4 regions of the Anaerobacillus sp. genome follow, and region 2 is predicted to be linked to each of the others. Evidence: riboswitches for the same ligand, from Rfam matches in the RefSeq annotation. Region 2 holds a riboswitch; each other region holds the start of a gene.

Region 1 (2,205 bases), on a different contig from region 2:
CAGTCATGGGGCCGGTTTCGACAGGGATTGTTATGTTATACGGCGCCTATTACGGATATGCAATTGTCTTCTCGATTACCGGTGCGCTGTACGTAGTTGCTTCTGTGTATTTCTTCTTCATTTTTAGAAATGTTGATCGGCCAAAGGTTGAAGAAGTCTCGATAACGACAAAACCAGCCGGATAACGGCATTCGTTACTGATATAGGTGCTAATCTAGAAGCGCAACCGATTTTACTAGTAACAAGGTTTTTTTCATGGCTGTAGCGAATACATTAATAAAGAAATAACCTTGGGGGTGTCATTTTACATGCAGTTTGAACGAGTTCTACAAGGGTTTCAGCAACGACTAAAAGAGGCGAGTCAATTACAGGCATATTTAAGGGAAAATCCTTTTGTGATTGCAATAGAGGTTAATTCTAATATCTATACTTTGCGATTATCATCCGACCACGAGGAGTTCAGCAAAAATAGTTATAGTGATGAGAAGGTAAATCTAACGATACAAGGGAATGAGGAAGTTATTGAAAGACTTCTAAAGGGATTAGACCGCCTCCAAAAACTTGAGAGGCAGAAGGAATTAACGGTACAAGGAAACTATTCTGCTATTTTAAAAGCAGAGACGATTTTTTATTTAAATAACGCTTTAGAAAGACCATAAAATACCAATAATATTTTTCAGAAAAATAAATTGACAGTCTTAAAACACCATGTTAAGATTTGTTCTATCGAAACAAATTTAATTATGAAAACTTAATACTCTTATCAAGAGAGGTGGAGGGACTGGCCCGATGAAACCCGGCAACCGCTAAGTATTTATACTTAGGAAGGTGCCAATTCCTGCAGAGCTAGAGGCTTTGGAAGATGAGATGGATGAACCTATCTATAAACCTTTCTGTGCTTCTGTGTGCAGAAAGGTTTTTTGTGTTACGGAGCCAGGCACCAACTAACATTTGAGGTGCCTGGCACCACAAAAAGACAAATAAGATTATAAATCCATTACAGGTGGAAAAATTGGATAACTCTACCGTAGCCTTTTAACGCGTTAACCTAAGTAAACACATAAGAATAATTAGATAAAGGGGTGATCCACGATGATAACGTTAAACTCTTTAAAGAAGGTATTTCAAACAAAAGATGGAGTCGTAACTGCTGTCGATAATATAAATTTAACAATTAACGAAGGTGAGATATACGGAATTATTGGTTATAGTGGTGCAGGGAAAAGTACTTTAATTCGAATGCTGAACATGTTAGAAAGACCCACTTCAGGAACGGTGGAGGTAGCGAGGAAAAATCTATCACAGCTTTCAAACAAACAACTTCGCCTAGCGCGTCAAGAAATAAGCATGATCTTTCAGCATTTTAACTTACTTTGGTCAAGGACAGTTCGTGAAAATATCTCTTTCCCCCTTGAAATAGCGGGCGTTCCGAAAGAGAAGCGTAAAGAAAGAGTAGAAGAATTAATAAAGTTGGTTGGTTTAGAAGGAAGAGGCGAATCGTATCCATCGCAGCTGAGTGGTGGTCAGAAACAACGTGTTGGTATTGCGAGGGCACTTGCTAATAATCCAAAAGTATTACTATGCGACGAAGCAACATCTGCACTAGATCCGAAAACGACAGACTCGATTTTAGAGCTTCTCGTTGATATTAACCGTAAATTAGGGTTAACGATTGTTTTAATCACTCATGAGATGCATGTTATCCGTAAGATTTGCCACCGTGTTGCAGTGATGGAAAATGGGAACATCGTTGAAGAAGGGCCAGTACTTGAAGTATTTCGTCAGCCTACTCAAGAGATGACAAAGGAATTTGTCAAGCAAGTCACTGAGCCTGAGGAAACGGTAGAAACGGTAAAACATCTTTTGGCAGAAACAAATACAGGAAAGATTGTACAGCTTACCTTTGTCGGTGGCGATGCAGAAAAACCGTTAATCACGCAAATGATCCGAGCGTTTGATATTGATATTAATATTCTGCAAGGGAAAATTTCGCATACTCAAAATGGCCCTTATGGAGCACTGTTCGTCCATATTGATGGTGACGACACAGAAGTCGAGCGAGCTATCGAATATGTCAAGGAGAAGCAAGTAAAAGTGGAGGTGATTAGTAATGGTTAATGAGTTACTTCCAAATGTGAAATGGTCATTAGTTTGGAATGCCACACAGCAAACATTATATATGACTGGAATATCAGTAGTTGCAAC
Region 2 (2,205 bases):
GAGCTGCATAAGCTGCTGAACGGTCAACTTTTGTTGGATCCTTACCAGAGAATGCTCCACCACCATGGCGTGCATAGCCCCCATAAGTGTCAACAATGATTTTACGTCCTGTTAAACCAGCGTCACCTTGTGGTCCACCGATAACGAAACGCCCTGTTGGATTAATAAAGTATTTAGTCTCTTCATCAATTAAATGAGCAGGTACAACTGGCTTAATCACATACTCTTTTAGATTACGTTGAATTTGCTCTAACGAAATTTCTGGATGATGTTGGGTTGAAATAACAATCGTATCAATTCGTGTAGGTTTATTATTCTCATCGTACTCAACGGTTACTTGCGTCTTACCATCTGGACGTAAATAAGGAAGGATTTCTTCTTTACGAACTTCTGTTAAACGACGAGCTAGCTTGTGAGCAAGTGATATTGGTAGTGGCATTAATTCAGGTGTTTCGTTATTTGCATAGCCAAACATTAACCCTTGATCTCCTGCCCCAATTGCTTCGATTTCTTCATCTGTCATTAAACCCTCTCGTGCTTCAAGAGCTTGATCAACACCTTGGGCAATATCAGCTGATTGCTCATCAATTGATGTCAATACTGCACAAGTTTCAGAGTCAAAACCATACTTAGCGCGGTTGTAGCCAATGTTACGAACCGTCTCACGTACAATCTTAGGAATATCAACATATGTAGATGTTGTAATTTCTCCTGCAACGAGTACTAAACCAGTTGTTACTGATGTTTCACACGCAACACGGGCATTAGGATCATTAGCTAAAATAGCATCAAGAATCGAATCTGATATTTGGTCACAAATCTTATCTGGATGACCTTCAGTTACACTTTCTGATGTAAATAAACGACGTGTTTTCTTATCTGTCATTTTTTGTACCTCCTTCAACCTTTTTAGGGTATGTACTTCTTTGATACGGTACTCATTTTCCCTATTGACTGTGTAGTCAAACAGAATTTTTTGAAAGAACAAATCATTTCCTTTTAAACCTAGCTTAACCATTTTTTCTATGGTTACACTAAGATTAGACTAATTTCTTTCATCTTCGTGAAAGTCACGGTACATCGTTGACAAACACAAATAATTTTAGCCTCATATGAAAAAACCTTTCCCAAAGATGAGGAAAAGGTTTTGATTATAAGCCTTTCGCCTCTTATCGATCAAGACCGTAGTCTTGCAGGTTAGCACCTTTTCACTATGATGGAATGTTAGCTAATGAAGCAAACATTTAAGTGTTGGTTGCTGGGTTTCTTCGGGCCTGTCCCTCCACCGACTCGGGATAAGAGTATCCGTTCGGGTCATATCATATCGTAACAGTTATATAAAGTCAACCTATTTTCGTTGATCTTGCCTAGTTTTGTCGATAATTACTTTGCTTTTTTCCCTCACTCCAAATCATTCATCGAGAGTAACCAAAATGCTACTTTAATTAAGTGAATTTCATCATTACCTTAATCGAGCTATATCAAACTATATGTAGTTGCGAATGGTTTTAACGCAACTACATTTAGAACTTAGTAGCGAAAAGAAAGAATGATGAAATTCATTATTGTCGAAATAAAAAAAGGTGAATAGTATAGACTATTAATCTTAATGTGTTATACTAATTATTGACAAAGAAGGTAATTACAGCATAAATTAAAAAGTATAGTCATTGATAAACGGTCAACTGTATTTTTTAAACTTTTATTCTGACTAGCTCTTAAATCGAGTGTTGGACGCTCGTCAAAACAGGCTTTATGGAAGTCCAGAAAATTTATTCTTTAAAAAAACAATATTAGGAAGGGTTTTGGTGCGAATGAGTACACTTAGTTATGAAACAGAATTAGAAAATGTTTTGAAGGGTGATAATATTTGCCACGACTTACCGATATCACAATTAGTGGAAAGTGCTCTTGAGCGAAAAGAAGGCAAATTAACTTCCACTGGAGCCCTTCTTGCAACAACTGGTAAATACACAGGACGTTCACCTCAGGATAAGTACATCGTAGAAGAAACTTCTGTAAGAAACAAAATTAATTGGGGGGCTGTAAACCAACCGATTAGTAAAGATGTATTTGAAAATTTATATAAAAAAGTACTAGCATATTTAAAAACAAAAGATAAAGTCTATGCTTCAAAAAACTATGCAGGTGCAGATAAGGGATATCGCCTCCCAATTCGTGTTATAAATGAGTTTGCTTGGCACA
Region 3 (2,205 bases), on a different contig from region 2:
CACCTGGACCTGAAGCAACAAAATTACCTAACCAATCTCCTTGCAAATAAACTCCATTATTCTCATTTTCGATCGCTGTTAAGGGGTACTTTTCTTCAACAAAACTCGGTGTAATTGATCCTTTCACCTCGTCTCCATCATAATAAGCCTCTGCAATATATTTTAATTTCAACCGAAAATATTCGCCTGCTTTGAAATGCCAACTTTTTAATTGAGACAATCCTTTCCTTTGAAATTGTTCAGGTTTAGGCCAACTACCAAAACAAAGCCTACAAAGAATTTGTAGCTTGTATAGAGCATCATACCCTTCAATGTCAGCGGTAGGATCTGCCTCAGCAAACCCGCGTTCCTGTGCTTCTTTTAAAACACTTTCAAATGTACGAGTTCCATCTTGTAACTTAGTAATAATGTAGTTTGTCGTTCCATTTAAGATACCAGATACTCTCTCAACTGAAGTCCATTGCAACTGACTCTTAAGTGTATTTATAATTGGAATACCACCTGCAACTGTCGCTTCAAATCCGATGAAGGTTTCGTTTTTCTTGGCTAAGTTCTCTAGTAAAAAACCATGCTTAGCTACTAACTCTTTATTTGCTGTGATAATCGCGGTTTTTTTCGTTAATAAAAACGTTAAATAATCCAGTGCAGGTTGTTCACCACCCATTGCCTCAAAAACAACATCAAAATCATGTTTAAAAAATTCAGTAGGAGAATCTGTTAGTAAATGAAAGTTATCTACACCTAAATACCTGTTTTTGTTTCTAATAAGAATTTTTTCTACACTAATTTTTTCTTGTAAAAGGTTCTCTAGATAGTCTTGAGTTTCTGATATCCCCTCATACACACCCGAATTTACTGTACCAAAGCCTAGTAAACCAATCTTAAGCAATGCCATCAGCTCCTTTTTATCCATAAACTAGAAAAAACCTCTCCAGATAAGGAAAGGTTTTCATGTGCCTTCACTTATCTACCAGAGCCGATAGCTCTGCTGAAATTAGCACCTTGTCTTTACGATTAAGATAAACATGTGGACCACTTGCCATCACAGTAATCTTAATCTAAACAGGTTGCCGGGCTTCATTGGGTCAGTCCCTCAGCCTCTCTTGATAAGTAGTATATAATTTTCATAACAGTTACTTTTTGAATTGTATAACTATTTCAAAACTTCTAAAATTGACGTAAACACAATATATCATGTTTAATTTGAAATGTAAATTAATTCTAGCTTGGACAATCGAACTTTTTTTCAGGCAATTCGACCTTGCTTGACAGATTACGCTTGTACTTTCTCTTCCTTTTTGGGAATGACAGAAAGGTTTAACTCTTGTAGCTGAGATGAACTTACGCCACTCGGGGCATTTGTTAATAAACAACTAGCACTTGCCGTTTTTGGGAAAGCAATTGTATCACGTAAATTTGTTCTTCCTGCAAGTAGCATAATTAAGCGGTCTAATCCTAAGGCAATACCGCCATGTGGAGGTGTTCCATATTCAAATGCTTCCATCAAAAACCCAAATTGACTACGAGCTTCTTCATCAGAAAAACCTAGTGCTTTAAACATATTTTCCTGTAGTTCTCGCTCGTAAATACGTTGTGAACCACCACCAAGTTCGTATCCGTTTAAAACTAAGTCATAAGCTTCCGCTCTAACCCTTTCTGGCTCAGTAGTTAATAATTCGATATCCTCTTTAACTGGTCGTGTAAACGGATGATGTTCCGCTACGTAACGGTCTGCATCTTCGTCGTATGACAATAACGGGAAATCTGTTACCCATAAGAAATTAAATTTCGTCTTATCAATTAAATCTAATTCCTTAGCGAACTTCATACGAAGTGCTCCTAAGCTATCAAATACAACTTTCTTTTTGTCAGCTCCAAAGAATAATAAGTCGCCAATTTCAGCATTTAAAGCTTTACGCATTTCTGCTTGCTCTTCTTCGCTTAAGAATTTAGCAATCGGTCCTTTAAATCCGTCTTCCTCAACTTTTAACCAAGCAAGCCCTTTTGCACCGTAAATAGCTACGAACTTAGCTAAATCATCAATTTCTTTACGAGAATACTTTAATGCCCCACCTTTAACATTAATCCCTTTAACTATTCCACCATTTTCAATAGCGGAGGTAAATACTTTAAAACCACAATTTTTTACGATAGCTGAAAGTTCCACAAGCTCCATTTCAAAACGAGTATCTGGTTTATCTGACC
Region 4 (2,205 bases), on a different contig from region 2:
TTGTTGATCGACTTTATGGTTATTGTGCAAGAGTTTTGTTTGGATATGGTATTGATCAGCCAATGTTAGCTCCCCCTTCGATACATGCCAATGCTTGCGTCAAGTCATCAATTAAATCTTCTTTATTTTCAACACCTACGGAAAAACGTAAAAGTCTTTTACAGACTCCAAACTTTTCACGAACATCCTCTGGAATATCGGCGTGCGTTTGGGTTGTAGGATACGTCATTAAACTTTCTACGCCACCAAGACTTTCTGCAAAGGTAATTAGCTTCAAATTTTGTAATAGTTTATTTACAGATTTAGGATCTTTGATCCTAAAAGACAGCATTCCCCCACGACCTGGGTATAAAACATCTGTAACCAGTGGATGCTCTGTTAAAAAACTGGCCACTACTTTTGCATTTTCTTCGTGCTTCTCCATTCTTAAAGCCAACGTTTTCAACCCTCTAATTAATAACCAAGAGTCAAACGGGGATAATGTCGCACCAATACCATTATGGAAAAAGCCAATCCTTTCAGAAAGACCATCACCTTTTGCAACAATCAGACCTGCTAAAACATCATTGTGGCCACCTAAATATTTCGTTGCACTATGAATTACTATATTTGCCCCCTCTTCAATTGGCCTTTGAATATAAGGGGTATAAAATGTATTATCGACAATTAGTAACAGTTCATATTTTTTTGAAATATCACTTACTCTAGTAATACTCAACTCTTGCATTAGTGGATTTGTAGGAGTTTCAATAAAGATTGCTTTCGTAGCTTTAGTAACCAAAGCTTCCAACTGTTCGAAATTGACTCCATCCCAATATCGGAAGTTCACACCCCAATGTTTCCAGCCTTGTTCAAACAGGCGATACGTCCCCCCATATAAATCCTGGCAAACAATAATTTCATCTCCTTGTTTGAATATAGACATAACGGTTTGAATTGCAGCCATCCCTGAACTGCATGCAAAACCGCGATCCCCACCTTCTAATAAAGCAATCCCTTCTTCTAAAATATGTCGGGTCGGATTTCCAGTCCTACTATAGTCATATCCTGTTGACTGACCAATTCCTTCATGACGATAGGCTGTTGAAAAATAAACCGGTGGATTAACCGTACCTGTTTTTGTATCACTTCTATTACCTAACTGTACTAACTGCGTTTCAAGATGCTTAAATCCCATATTCTCCACCCCTTTAAATTAACGCTTTAAATGACTAAAAATTAACTAAATAAAAAGACTTCTTCTAAATTAAGAAGAAGTCACTGATAGCAGTTTCCTTCTTCTTATCTTTCAAGTTTTGAAAAACTTGATGGATTTAGCACCTGACCACTATAGGCTGGTTGCTGAGATTTCATAGGGCCACTTCCCTCCATCTCTCTCGATAAGAATTAAACGAATTATATGAATTTTTATTTTATATTGATTATTAAACTACACTATTTCGAGAGCAAATGCAACTCTTTTTGCGAAATAGGTTTTAAAACATTAATAAATAGACTATTATCGCCAATTAAAAATAACCTTAAAACAACTTTTTACTTTTTTAGAAGATGTCGCTGAATTCCCTTGAACAAGCCTCTAAAATAGTTAGAGTTTTGAAGAAAGCGAAAGGCAGCGACTTTTCATTGAAGATGGTGTTTTTTATTGCGGTTGTGCATCTATTTGTAACCCTTCTTCATTTCCACAGACACATCGTTTAAACCCAGTTTCATAATTCCCATCCCTATTTAATTTACCGCGCAAAATAAACTTCTCGCCACAATCATAGCACCTTACAGTTACCTTATACCTTTGTTTAGGTTCTAACAATACTTTCACCTCTTTAACACACTTCTGTCTATAGACTATTTATACCCTATTTTTGGCGTTTTTTTCACTATTGGAAATCTTTTTTTACTGTTTTTCGTTAGCTAGTTTAACTTTCTTTAACGCTAGCCACCATAAGAAAATCATAAACGGCAACATCATATACACCCAATAATTAGAAACAAAAAGAATATAATCATACATACCATGCAATAACCACGGTATTAGGAAGGCAAATAACAAAAGCTTTTTCTCATTACTTTTATTACTAAACTTAGCCTTACCAAAGTAATAACCCATAATAACACCGAATAACGCATGCCCTGAAACTGGCAACAACGCTCGAACTAATGCGAGATCGACTCCATATCCATAAGCGACCAGATAAAAAATATTTTCCA

Evidence for each region. A riboswitch is a leader RNA that binds a small molecule or an ion and turns the genes downstream of it on or off. The one in region 2 is predicted to bind S-adenosylmethionine.
Region 1: another riboswitch for S-adenosylmethionine. It lies ahead of ACK4M9_RS13860 (methionine ABC transporter ATP-binding protein); the one in region 2 lies ahead of metK (methionine adenosyltransferase).
Region 3: another riboswitch for S-adenosylmethionine. It lies ahead of ACK4M9_RS00175 (homoserine dehydrogenase); the one in region 2 lies ahead of metK (methionine adenosyltransferase).
Region 4: another riboswitch for S-adenosylmethionine. It lies ahead of ACK4M9_RS15435 (methionine biosynthesis PLP-dependent protein); the one in region 2 lies ahead of metK (methionine adenosyltransferase).

Annotation. Positions count from the first base shown of each region.
Region 1 covers NZ_JBKBWN010000009.1:61,741-63,945, reverse strand. The annotation lists gene ACK4M9_RS13870 (MFS transporter) at 1-185, shown strand, start outside; gene ACK4M9_RS13865 (SCP2 sterol-binding domain-containing protein) at 309-659, shown strand; SAM riboswitch class I at 758-869, shown strand; gene ACK4M9_RS13860 (methionine ABC transporter ATP-binding protein) at 1,093-2,118, shown strand; gene ACK4M9_RS13855 (methionine ABC transporter permease) at 2,111-2,205, shown strand, end outside.
Region 2 covers NZ_JBKBWN010000004.1:172,889-175,093, reverse strand. The annotation lists gene metK (methionine adenosyltransferase) at 1-886, opposite strand, end outside; SAM riboswitch class I at 1,167-1,302, opposite strand; gene pckA (phosphoenolpyruvate carboxykinase (ATP)) at 1,815-2,205, shown strand, end outside.
Region 3 covers NZ_JBKBWN010000001.1:34,423-36,627, forward strand. The annotation lists gene ACK4M9_RS00175 (homoserine dehydrogenase) at 1-913, opposite strand, end outside; SAM riboswitch class I at 961-1,113, opposite strand; gene aspS (aspartate--tRNA ligase) at 1,274-2,205, opposite strand, start outside.
Region 4 covers NZ_JBKBWN010000011.1:49,067-51,271, reverse strand. The annotation lists gene metC (cystathionine beta-lyase) at 1-63, opposite strand, end outside; gene ACK4M9_RS15435 (methionine biosynthesis PLP-dependent protein) at 56-1,177, opposite strand; SAM riboswitch class I at 1,279-1,386, opposite strand; gene ACK4M9_RS15430 (hypothetical protein) at 1,640-1,807, opposite strand; gene prsW (glutamic-type intramembrane protease PrsW) at 1,892-2,205, opposite strand, start outside.